DNA from 3 places in the Bacillus kalamii genome. Region 2 is predicted to be linked to each of the others. Evidence: predicted binding sites of a transcription regulator. Region 2 holds the regulator's gene; each other region holds the start of a gene.
The links. Region 2 encodes Rex, which represses fermentation and respiration genes when NADH is low (regulators of the CRP and FNR family bind a similar motif). Its sites were predicted from a motif close to TTGTGAAATATTTCACAA; they were not measured.
Positions count from the first base shown of each region.

Region 1: ABC357_RS19775 (formate/nitrite transporter family protein) is a predicted target of Rex. The motif match lies at 1,319-1,336, and genes of this name have one in related genera.
Region 3: ABC357_RS08750 (cytochrome ubiquinol oxidase subunit I) is a predicted target of Rex. The motif match lies at 1,434-1,451, and genes of this name have one in related genera.

Region 1 covers NZ_JBDFMI010000006.1:425,385-428,671, forward strand. Annotated here, with positions in the region: gene ABC357_RS19765 (sensor histidine kinase) at 1-272, opposite strand, end outside; gene ABC357_RS19770 (response regulator transcription factor) at 250-942, opposite strand; gene ABC357_RS19775 (formate/nitrite transporter family protein) at 1,443-2,282, shown strand; gene ABC357_RS19780 (hypothetical protein) at 2,324-3,287, opposite strand, start outside.
Region 2 covers NZ_JBDFMI010000006.1:917,912-921,198, forward strand. Annotated here, with positions in the region: gene ABC357_RS22440 (ABC-F family ATP-binding cassette domain-containing protein) at 1-684, opposite strand, end outside; gene ABC357_RS22445 (redox-sensing transcriptional repressor Rex) at 1,240-1,923, shown strand; gene ABC357_RS22450 (YdiK family protein) at 1,971-2,174, opposite strand; gene ABC357_RS22455 (CPBP family intramembrane glutamic endopeptidase) at 2,171-2,902, opposite strand; gene groES (co-chaperone GroES) at 3,212-3,287, shown strand, end outside.
Region 3 covers NZ_JBDFMI010000001.1:1,732,580-1,735,866, forward strand. Annotated here, with positions in the region: gene ABC357_RS08745 (glutamate-5-semialdehyde dehydrogenase) at 1-838, shown strand, start outside; gene ABC357_RS08750 (cytochrome ubiquinol oxidase subunit I) at 1,508-2,905, shown strand; gene cydB (cytochrome d ubiquinol oxidase subunit II) at 2,902-3,287, shown strand, end outside.

The DNA of each region.
Region 1 (3,287 bases), 490 kb from region 2:
AGGTCGCCGTATTCATACCGGTGCTGATTGATGTCATCCTCGGTTACCACAATCCTCTTCTCCAGATTTTCCTCTGTATAATCCCCTAGAACGGCCAGCTTAAGCCGATCCATATAACTGCTGTACTGAGTCATGAATGAGCTTGATTGAAAATAGTTGCCTTTCAAGGCGGATGGCTCAGAATTAATGATCATCAGCAGGAAAGAAAAGCCGATTACCATAAGAAGAATAGACCAGCCTAGCTTTTTATTATTTTTCCATTTTGTATCCAATTCCCCAAACCACCTTTAAAAATCTCGGATTTTTCGGGTCGATTTCAATCTTTTCCCGTATCTTCCGGATATGCACAGCCACCGTATTTTCCGCATTATAGCCCGGTTCATTCCAAACCAATTCATATATTTCATTTATCGAGAATACCCGGCCTGCATTCTTCATCAATAATTCGACTATCCGGTACTCGATTGGTGTCAGTTTGATCGGATCCCCATTGACAGCCACCTGCTTGGCATCCTCGTCCAAAGTCAATCCGTGCAGATCAATCTGCTTTTTTATACCTTCGTATGTACCGAGTGTCACATACCTGCGCAGCTGGGATTTGACACGCGCTATCAATTCCAACGGATTAAACGGCTTTGTCACATAATCATCCGCCCCTATTTGAAGCCCTAGCACCTTATCTGTATCCTCACTTTTCGCGCTTAACATAATAATAGGGATATTCTTGTTTTCCCTAATTTTAAATGTTGTCGATATTCCATCCATCTTCGGCATCATAATATCGAGAAGAATCAAATGGATTGTATTCTCGCTCAATTTTTCCAAGGCTTCTATTCCATCAGCTGCCTTGATCACGTGTATACCTTCATTTCTTAAATATATTTCAATTCCATCACGGATATCTTGGTCATCATCCACTACCAATACATTAAATGTTGTCATTCTCTTACAACTCCCTTCACAGAAAGTATAACATTCACGTTTCTTAGTTTTAATGTAACCGGCAAATCTTAATACAACATCATAAGAAATCTTAAGATTTTCTTATTTTTAGCCGTTTTATAACGGGATCTTTTAGGGATTGCTATAGAAATCCGATGTATCACAGTCCTATTTGATGGCCACCATAAAATGCTCTTCCGTTTTGCTCCCAAAAATTCCTTTCATATATCCATTTATATGAAAGCGTTTACAATAAGTCACCAATTTGTCAAGTTGTAAGCGCTGGTAATTCCATCCTGACCCTTCCTCCCCCCATATAAAAATGATAAGATTAGGTGTAGTTTTTGAAGGTTTCAGCAATTATTTGTCTTACCACTTGTGAAATAGGTAACAATAAGCTTGTTTGCTTGTTTGCTCACTTTTTCACATCAATCTCTGCACATAATTTGAGAGCTGCAGGTCAAACTAAATACTAAATAAGATTGGAAGCGAGCGTTGTTATGGAAAATCAAGCATTACGCGAAGTCGAAGCTTGCGCTTTGAAAAAACAAAAAATATTCAACCAAAGTATTCTGCGCTATATACTGCGAGCTATTTTAGCCAGTGCATTCATTGGTTTCGGCGTTATCATCGCCTTTAAATCAGGTAACTTATTCTATGCAGAGCACAGTCCTGTAGCCTATCCGATCGCAGCTGTCACTTTCGGGGCAGCCATCATTATGATCTGGTACGGAGGCGGCGATTTATTCACAGGGAATACATTCTATTTCACCTATGCAGCATTGCGCGGCAAAATGAAATGGATGAAAGTCCTGCAAATGTGGGCTGCCACTTATGGCGGCAATTTAATCGGTGCGATTGCATTCGCTTATTTCATTTATGCGACAGGCCTTTTTCAGGACCATTCAGTCAACGGATTCCTAATGAGCGTAGCAGAGAAAAAAATGAATGCGCCGACAATGGAACTTTTCTTCAGATCTATCCTATGTAACTGGCTGGTCTGCTTAGCCTTCTTCATTCCAATGAACCTAAAAGGCGACGGGCCAAAAATCTTTACGATGATTCTTCTAGTATTCGGATTCTTCATTTCCGGCTATGAGCACAGTATCGCTAATATGAGTACTTTTGCGGTTGCCTTGGTATCTCCGCATCCCGAAACAATTACATTTGCCGGTGCAATCCACAATGTAATTCCGGTCACTATCGGAAATATTATCGGCGGCGCCGTCTTCATGGGCATGTATTACTTCTATGTGAACAAGCCATTCTTCAAGGACGAAGAAATTGAAGTGGAAGAGAACGGCCAAGTGGTCCAATTTGATAAAGCACAGGAAAAATAAGAAGTTAACAGAGCTCACCTTTTTTAGGGTGAGCTCTTTCTTTATTGATTAACCATTATTTCATTCAATGATACTGCGGCATGATGCGGCGGATTGATTTCGCCTTCATAGGTTACTTTTTTGGATTGTATGTCTGTGACACGTATATGGATGGATTTCTGGTTCATGCTGTTATTCACTTCATATAGCTTTCCGTTTAAGATAAACGGATAGGGTCCGATGAATTTAGAGGAAGAAAAGAGAGTAGCCTCCTTTGTCTCTGTGTTAAAAACCTTGATTTCATCCTTATCATATTGATGGATCAATAACCATTCATCACTTTGAAAAATATCAGCCTCTGCATCATTTCCGGACTGCTCATATACCTTTTCAACAGCATTAAAGCCGTTTGCTGCCTTATACACCGTTTTGCTCATGTACTTCACACTCTCCCCTCCGTCTTCAACTGGCGTACGAACGGATTCCGTAATGGAAAAGTATGCCGACTGTCTAGATTTCTCTCCTTGCCGATCTTTTAATGATCGGTAGATTGGCTCTATTTCAATCGTTCTGTCCCCTTTTTTCTTCGGCACGTTAAGCAATGATTTGGTTTTCATCACCGTACCTTCTTTTAAATCGGCGGTCAGCATCACGATTTCCCTCTTTTGGCTGTCCGTAGCTGTAAGAAGGAATTGTGCCTCTGATGATTGTAAGTCAAATGCACTCACTGACAAAGCTTTCTTATCCTGCAGTTCTTTAGGCAGCTCTACAGCCACCTCTTTTTCTTGTTTATTATTTTTATCGAGGACTGAAAGACGGATTTTCGTATACTGACTTTTTCTAAAGGGGTTTACATATATGAGCTGGTCTTTCGTTTCAACAAGCAAGTCGCTGCCCTTCCCTCTCATAAAGGAACGGTATAGCTTCTTTCTTTCTCGTTCTTCGTCACGTTCATAAGGTTTATGTCCGTCAAAGAGTGTTTCATAAAAAGATTGCGCTTTTACAGACGTTCCTTTTCTGCTTACC
Region 2 (3,287 bases):
TTTATCCATGAAGTAGCGGTCATGGGAAACAATCAAAACAGCACCCTTGTAACCAAGAAGGTATTGTTCCAGCCATGTCAGCGTTTCGATATCCAGATGGTTCGTAGGTTCGTCCAGAATCAACAAATCGGGCTGCGAAAGCAGGAGCTTCCCTAACGCCAATCTTGTCCTTTGCCCGCCGCTTAAAGAAGAGACGGGTGTTTCGTAATCGAATTGCTGGAATTGAAGGCCATGCAGGACGGAGCGGATATCTGCTTCATACTGATAGCCCCCTTTTTCCTTAAAGGCAATTTGTAACTCATCGTATTCACGCATGATTTGCTGGTAGAGCACTTCATTATTATATGTTTCCGGTAGAGTCATTTTTTCCTCAAGCGAACGGAGCTTTCTTTCCAGATCAATCAGATGGGCAAAGACAGTCAGCATCTCCTCCCATATGGTCTTATCCGATTCAAGGCCTGTATTTTGAGCTAAATAACCGAACGTTAAGTCTTTTGGTTTGATTATTTCTCCTCCATCATAGGATAATTGCCCTGCGATGATTTTCAGGAGAGTTGATTTTCCGGCTCCGTTTCTTCCGACCAAGCCGATGCGGTCCCTTTGCTGGACTTCCAGTTTTATATCAGAAAGGACTTTTTCAGCCCCAAAGTATTTAGAGATTCTATTAACTTGTAGAACGATCATAATTTTTTCACCTCGGTTGTCATAGTTGTAGTGTAAACGATAAAAGGGTCAATGGGCAATTATGTAAAGCTTCTTTTGTGAAATGCAATACAAACTTTTGCACAAAGAAAGGAAAATAGTGTATGATTTAACGTAGGGGCTAATCTGCACGTTCAGATCAGTCCGGCAACTATCAATAGACATTCACATCAGTAAGAGTGCACATACAAACATTCCATCCGTGTACTGTTTGGTTATACAGCAAGTTACGTGCTATTATGTTGCTATCCTGTTATGTCCATGGATAAACCATGCACCTATTAGTTGTTGAAAAATCAAAATTTTTGATTATGTTTGACAATAACGGATAAAAAGGCGATAGGGGACAGTACGGGAATGAAAGCGTTAACAGGGATGCGCATTTGCGCAGTGAGCTTTACTTACTCCGAACGGTCAATTACTTCCTAATCAAAAGGTTAAGCCTTTTATTTAGGAAAAAAAGGAGTATCATCAGACCCTGATTATTATAGACAAAAATTAGTAAGAATGAGCAGAATATATTGGGGGGAGTTATTTATGCCGCATGATACATTAAAAATCCCGCAAGCAACGGCGAAGCGTTTACCGTTGTATTATCGGTTCTTAAAGAATTTGCATTCATCAGGAAAACAAAGAGTTTCTTCCGCAGAATTAAGTGAAGCGGTAAAAGTGGATTCAGCAACTATCCGCAGGGATTTTTCGTACTTTGGAGCGCTTGGCAAGAAAGGCTATGGCTATAATGTCAATTATTTATTATCTTTTTTCCGTAAAACACTTGACCAGGATGAGCTGACCAAAGTTGCGTTGATCGGGGTAGGGAATTTAGGGACCGCTTTTTTGCACTATAATTTCTTGAAAAATAATAATACGAAAATCGAAATGGCTTTTGATGTTTCGGAGGATAAAGTGGGTACGAAGATAGGGGAAGTAGAAATTTATCATATGGATGAAATGGAGGAACGCCTTCAGAAAGAGGGAGTTTCTGTTGCGATTTTGACAGTGCCTGCTAAAGTGGCACAGCCAATTACAGATCGTCTTGTCCATTCCAATGTGCAGGGAATCCTGAATTTTACGCCTGCGCGATTAAATGTGCCTGCTTCCATTCGTGTGCACCATATCGATCTTGCCGTTGAATTGCAGTCGCTTGTCTATTTTCTGAAGCATTATCCGATGGAGGATACTCATCATACCGATGATGAAACACCATTGTTCGAGAATTGAACATGAAAAAACCGATCATGCTAGGATCGGTTTTTTTGTATACTTTTTTATTTCTTTTTCATACGCATCAGACGGAAATGGAGCATAAGCAGCCGGATGCCTGTCCCAAAATCGATTGTGGCAAGAAAGACGATTAAAAAAGAAAATAAGTTCCAGCCATCCTGTGATACGTAGTTGATGGCCAGGAACGTGAAGACGATGCCAAGAACTATATACAGCAAGCCAGAGGCTAAAGGTGATTGACGTCTCATAATATTCCTCCAATAATGCTTTGTACGGTTTCAATAGATTGCATGATATCATCGTACTTCAATTGGACGATGACAACCAGCGTGTTCATCATGACATGGGCGAAGATGGGGACCAATATGCGATTCGTCCGTACATAGAGAAAGGCAAATGTGAACCCAATGGCTGAATAAAGCAGGATATGCGGCAGCTCCCTGTGCGCCAATCCAAAAATGACCGAGCTGACCAAAGCAGAAATGAAGAAGTTATACTTTTTGTATATGGTTCCGAAAATGATTTTCCGAAACACAATCTCTTCAAGAATTGGGCCAATTATGCTGGTTAAGATAACGAAAAGAGGGATGCTCTTAATCATTTGCATAATGAATGACGTGTTTTCCGATACGGTATTTATGCCAACCAATTGTTCAATTCGGACGGCGATATTCTGAGCGAATATCGCGATGAAAATTCCGCCGATCGCCCAGGCGATGGAAATGCCAACGGATGCTTTCGGTTTGTCGCGGAGGTTGCCTTCACCGGCAGAGCGTTCTTTCCGAAGCAGCCACAGGATGATGAACAAAGTTGCCAGGAAAGCGAAAATGGACCAATACGCATAACCATTAAGGATTGCCTTCTGTTCAGGCACCCCGGCCATCTTCCATATGAACGTAAAGAGCGGTGTCCCGAAAAATGGCGATAAAAGCATACACACATAAGTGATTAAAATCAATATATATTCTTTTTTCACTGAGTTAACTCCTTTAAAAAAGCACTTATGAGTATTGTACTTCTTTTTAGGGAAAGGTTACAAACGATTCCGGTTAATTGCTTGCTTAGGATTGTAATAGTAATGCCTTTTATGGCCCATACTGTAGAAGGTTACATCAATTTGTTGAGGCAAATGGCAAATCATGTAGAAAAAACGGGGATTTTTTTTAAAGTGAAATACTTGAAAAAAAGAGCAAATTTCATTATGATAATAATTGTGTTAGCACTCATTAGTGTTGAGTGCTAATAGATAATCTATCGTGAGTTAAAATTGAGGAGGGTGTTTTTCTTGTTAAAACCATTAGGAGATCGCGTTATTATTGAACTAGTTCAATCTGAAGAAAAAACTGCAAGCGGTATCGTAC
Region 3 (3,287 bases), on a different contig from region 2:
GACTGGCAATGCCATCATTTTGAAAGGGAGTTCATCAGCTTATTATTCCAATCTTTCACTTGTAGATTCGATTCATCGGGCATTAGAAAAAAGTACAATTCCAGCAGAGGCTGTTCAATTGCTAGACGACAACAGCAGAGAGAGCGTGAAAGAATTATTCCATTGCAATGAATATTTGGATGTTCTTATCCCGAGGGGCGGAAAGAATTTAATCCAGACGGTTTTGAGGGAAGCAACCGTGCCTGTGTTGGAAACTGGTGCAGGAAATTGCCATCTGTATATTGATGGAACAGCCCAATGCGATATGGCCATTGAAGTGGCGTTGAATGCCAAAGTGCAACGTCCGAGTGTATGCAATAGTATCGAAACGATATTGGTCCATAAAAGCTGGTTATATAAATACGGAGGCCGTTTGATCAGGAACCTCTCTGAGGAAGGAGTGACCATATACGGAGATGCTGAGTGCATGGCTCTTGGAGAGTGTATATTGTCTGCATCAAAAGAACATTGGGAAAAAGAATTTTTAGGTTTGGAAGTGGCGATAAAAACGGTTGAAACAATTGAGGAAGCCATCGACCATATAAATAGGTATGGAACAAGGCATTCGGAATCGATCATAACGGAAAATGATGATAATGCGGACCTTTTTATGGCATTAGTTGATGCTGCAGCTGTATATCACAATGCTTCAACAAGATTTACGGATGGTTTTGAATTTGGCTACGGGGCGGAAATAGGAATAAGTACACAGAAACTCCATGCAAGAGGGCCGATGGGGCTGGCAGCGTTAACATCTGAAAAATTTTTCATACAAGGAAATGGGCAAATAAGAAATTAAAAGGAGCTACTAGCTTCTTTTTTTGTTGTAATCTTACATTTGTTTAGGCGCTATTTTACATTTCTTTTGACGTCAGAAGAAATGACCTGTCCAAAAGATTGGCCAACGGATTAAAACGATCCATAAGGTTTTGATCAGATGTAGTAATAATCAATTAACATCGGATAAAAGAATTTTAAATGTTAAAAAAAAGTGACCAATTTGTAGCTAAAGTCTGTCTGCGGGCTTCAAAGTTCATTGTAATGTCACAAAGGCAAATAGTAATTTCCACCACATTTTTAGTAACTTTTGTTAAAAAATCTTTTTGTTTATCCTTAATAGAGCTTGATTTTAATGGGTTTGCGCTGTTTTGTTTAAATGTTTCCAGCTTTCAGAATCTGTGTCTATTCTCTTACAAAAGACAAATTCTATAGATATTCTACAGAAAAAGAAATAAAATATCCGTATTGGAATCGTAATGGGGAAATATTAGAAAATAGAAATCTTTTTTATTTACACAACTTATTTGTCTGCCCTGTTTTTAAGGTTTTCAACTTGGAAACCTATTTAACGATTTCTAGTCAATATGTTGCAGGTTATAATAATAAATCAAACTTTGTGAAAATATGAACAGGTTGATTTTTTCAATAACTTGCGTTGAATTACTGGATGATAAGAGGGGGAAACATCATGGAAGTTCTTGATTTAGCTCGTTTTCAATACGCAGCTACAACTATTTTTCACTTTCTCTTCGTTCCGCTATCCATTGGGATGATCTTCCTTGTGGCAATTATGGAAACACTTTATGTGGTGAAGAAAAAGCAAGTCTACCTGGATATGGCAAAATTCTGGGGGAAAATATTCCTTTTATCTTTTGCAATTGGTGTCGTAACAGGGATTCTTCAGGAGTTCCAGTTCGGAATGAACTGGTCTGAATACTCACGGTTTGTCGGCGATGTATTTGGAGCTCCTTTAGCAATTGAAGGATTGTTAGCATTTTTTATGGAATCTACGTTTATCGGTGTTTGGATTTTCGGACGGGATAAACTCCCTAAATGGGTGATTGCACTTGCAGCTTGGTTAGTAGCGATTGGAACAATGCTATCCGCATTATGGATCCTAGCGGCCAACTCATTCATGCAGCAGCCTGTAGGGATTGAAATTGTGAATGGAAAGCCAGTATTGAATGATTTCATGGCTTTACTGACAAATCCTCAATTATTGGTTGAGTTTCCGCACACGATCTTCGGTGCATTAGCAACTGGAGCTTTTGTTGTCGGTGCAGTAAGTGCCTACAATATGCTAAAGAAACGCAATTTGGATTTCTTTCGCCGTTCATTTAAAATTGCAATGATTGTTTCATTAATCAGCGGTATTTTAATCGCATTTAGCGGCCACATGCAAGCGCAGCACTTAATGAGTGCACAGCCAATGAAAATGGCGGCGAGTGAGGCACTTTGGGAAGATAGCGGCGACCCTGCAGCTTGGTCATTGCTTGCAAATATTGATTCAGATGAAATGAAAAACAAATGGTCGATCGATATTCCTTTTGCATTGAGCATTTTGGCTTATGACTCCTTGCATGGTTCTGTAGAGGGAATGAAGACCCTTCAAAAAACGTATGAAAAACTGTATGGGGAAGGCGTCGACTATATTCCTAATGTCGAAACGGTATTCTGGAGCTTCCGTATCATGGCAGGCTTTGGAGGATTAATGGTATTGATTTCACTTGTTTCTCTATATATGTTGAGAAAAAGAACATTGGAATCAAAACCTTGGATGTTGAAAATACTAATTGCATCATGTGCATTGCCTTTCATTGCCAATACAGCAGGTTGGATCATGACAGAAATTGGGCGCCAGCCTTGGACGGTATTCGGTTTGTTCACAACGGCGCAATCTGTTTCTCCTAACGTTTCGGCAGGACAATTATTGTTCTCGATCATTGCGTTCTGTGGCTCCTATTTGATTCTCGGCATCATCATGGTTTACATGACGATCAGGGTTGCAAAACAGGGACCATATAACCATCCGCCTCATGCGAAGGCAGATGTCGATTTGTTGGATAAGGAGGCCTTTGACCTATGACATTAAATGAACTGTGGTTTGTCCTTGTCGCTGTACTTTTCGTCGGATTCTTCTTTCTGGAAGGATTTGACTTCGGTGTAGGAATGCTCACACGCCTGTTAGGGCGTAACGAAAAAGAAAGAGATCAGTTGATTAATACCATCGGGCCTTTCTGGGATGCTAATGAAGTATGGCTAATTACAGCAGGTGGAGCTTTATTCGCTGCATTCCCGCATTGGTATGCAACCATGTTCAGTGGATACTATATCCCGTTTGTGTTTTTCTTGCTCGCTTTAATAGCTCGCGGTGTGGGTATTGAATATACACACCATGCACTTAGTGCCAAATGGAAAAATATGTGGCAATGGCTCGTCTTCTTCGGAAGCTTCCTGGCACCATTCTT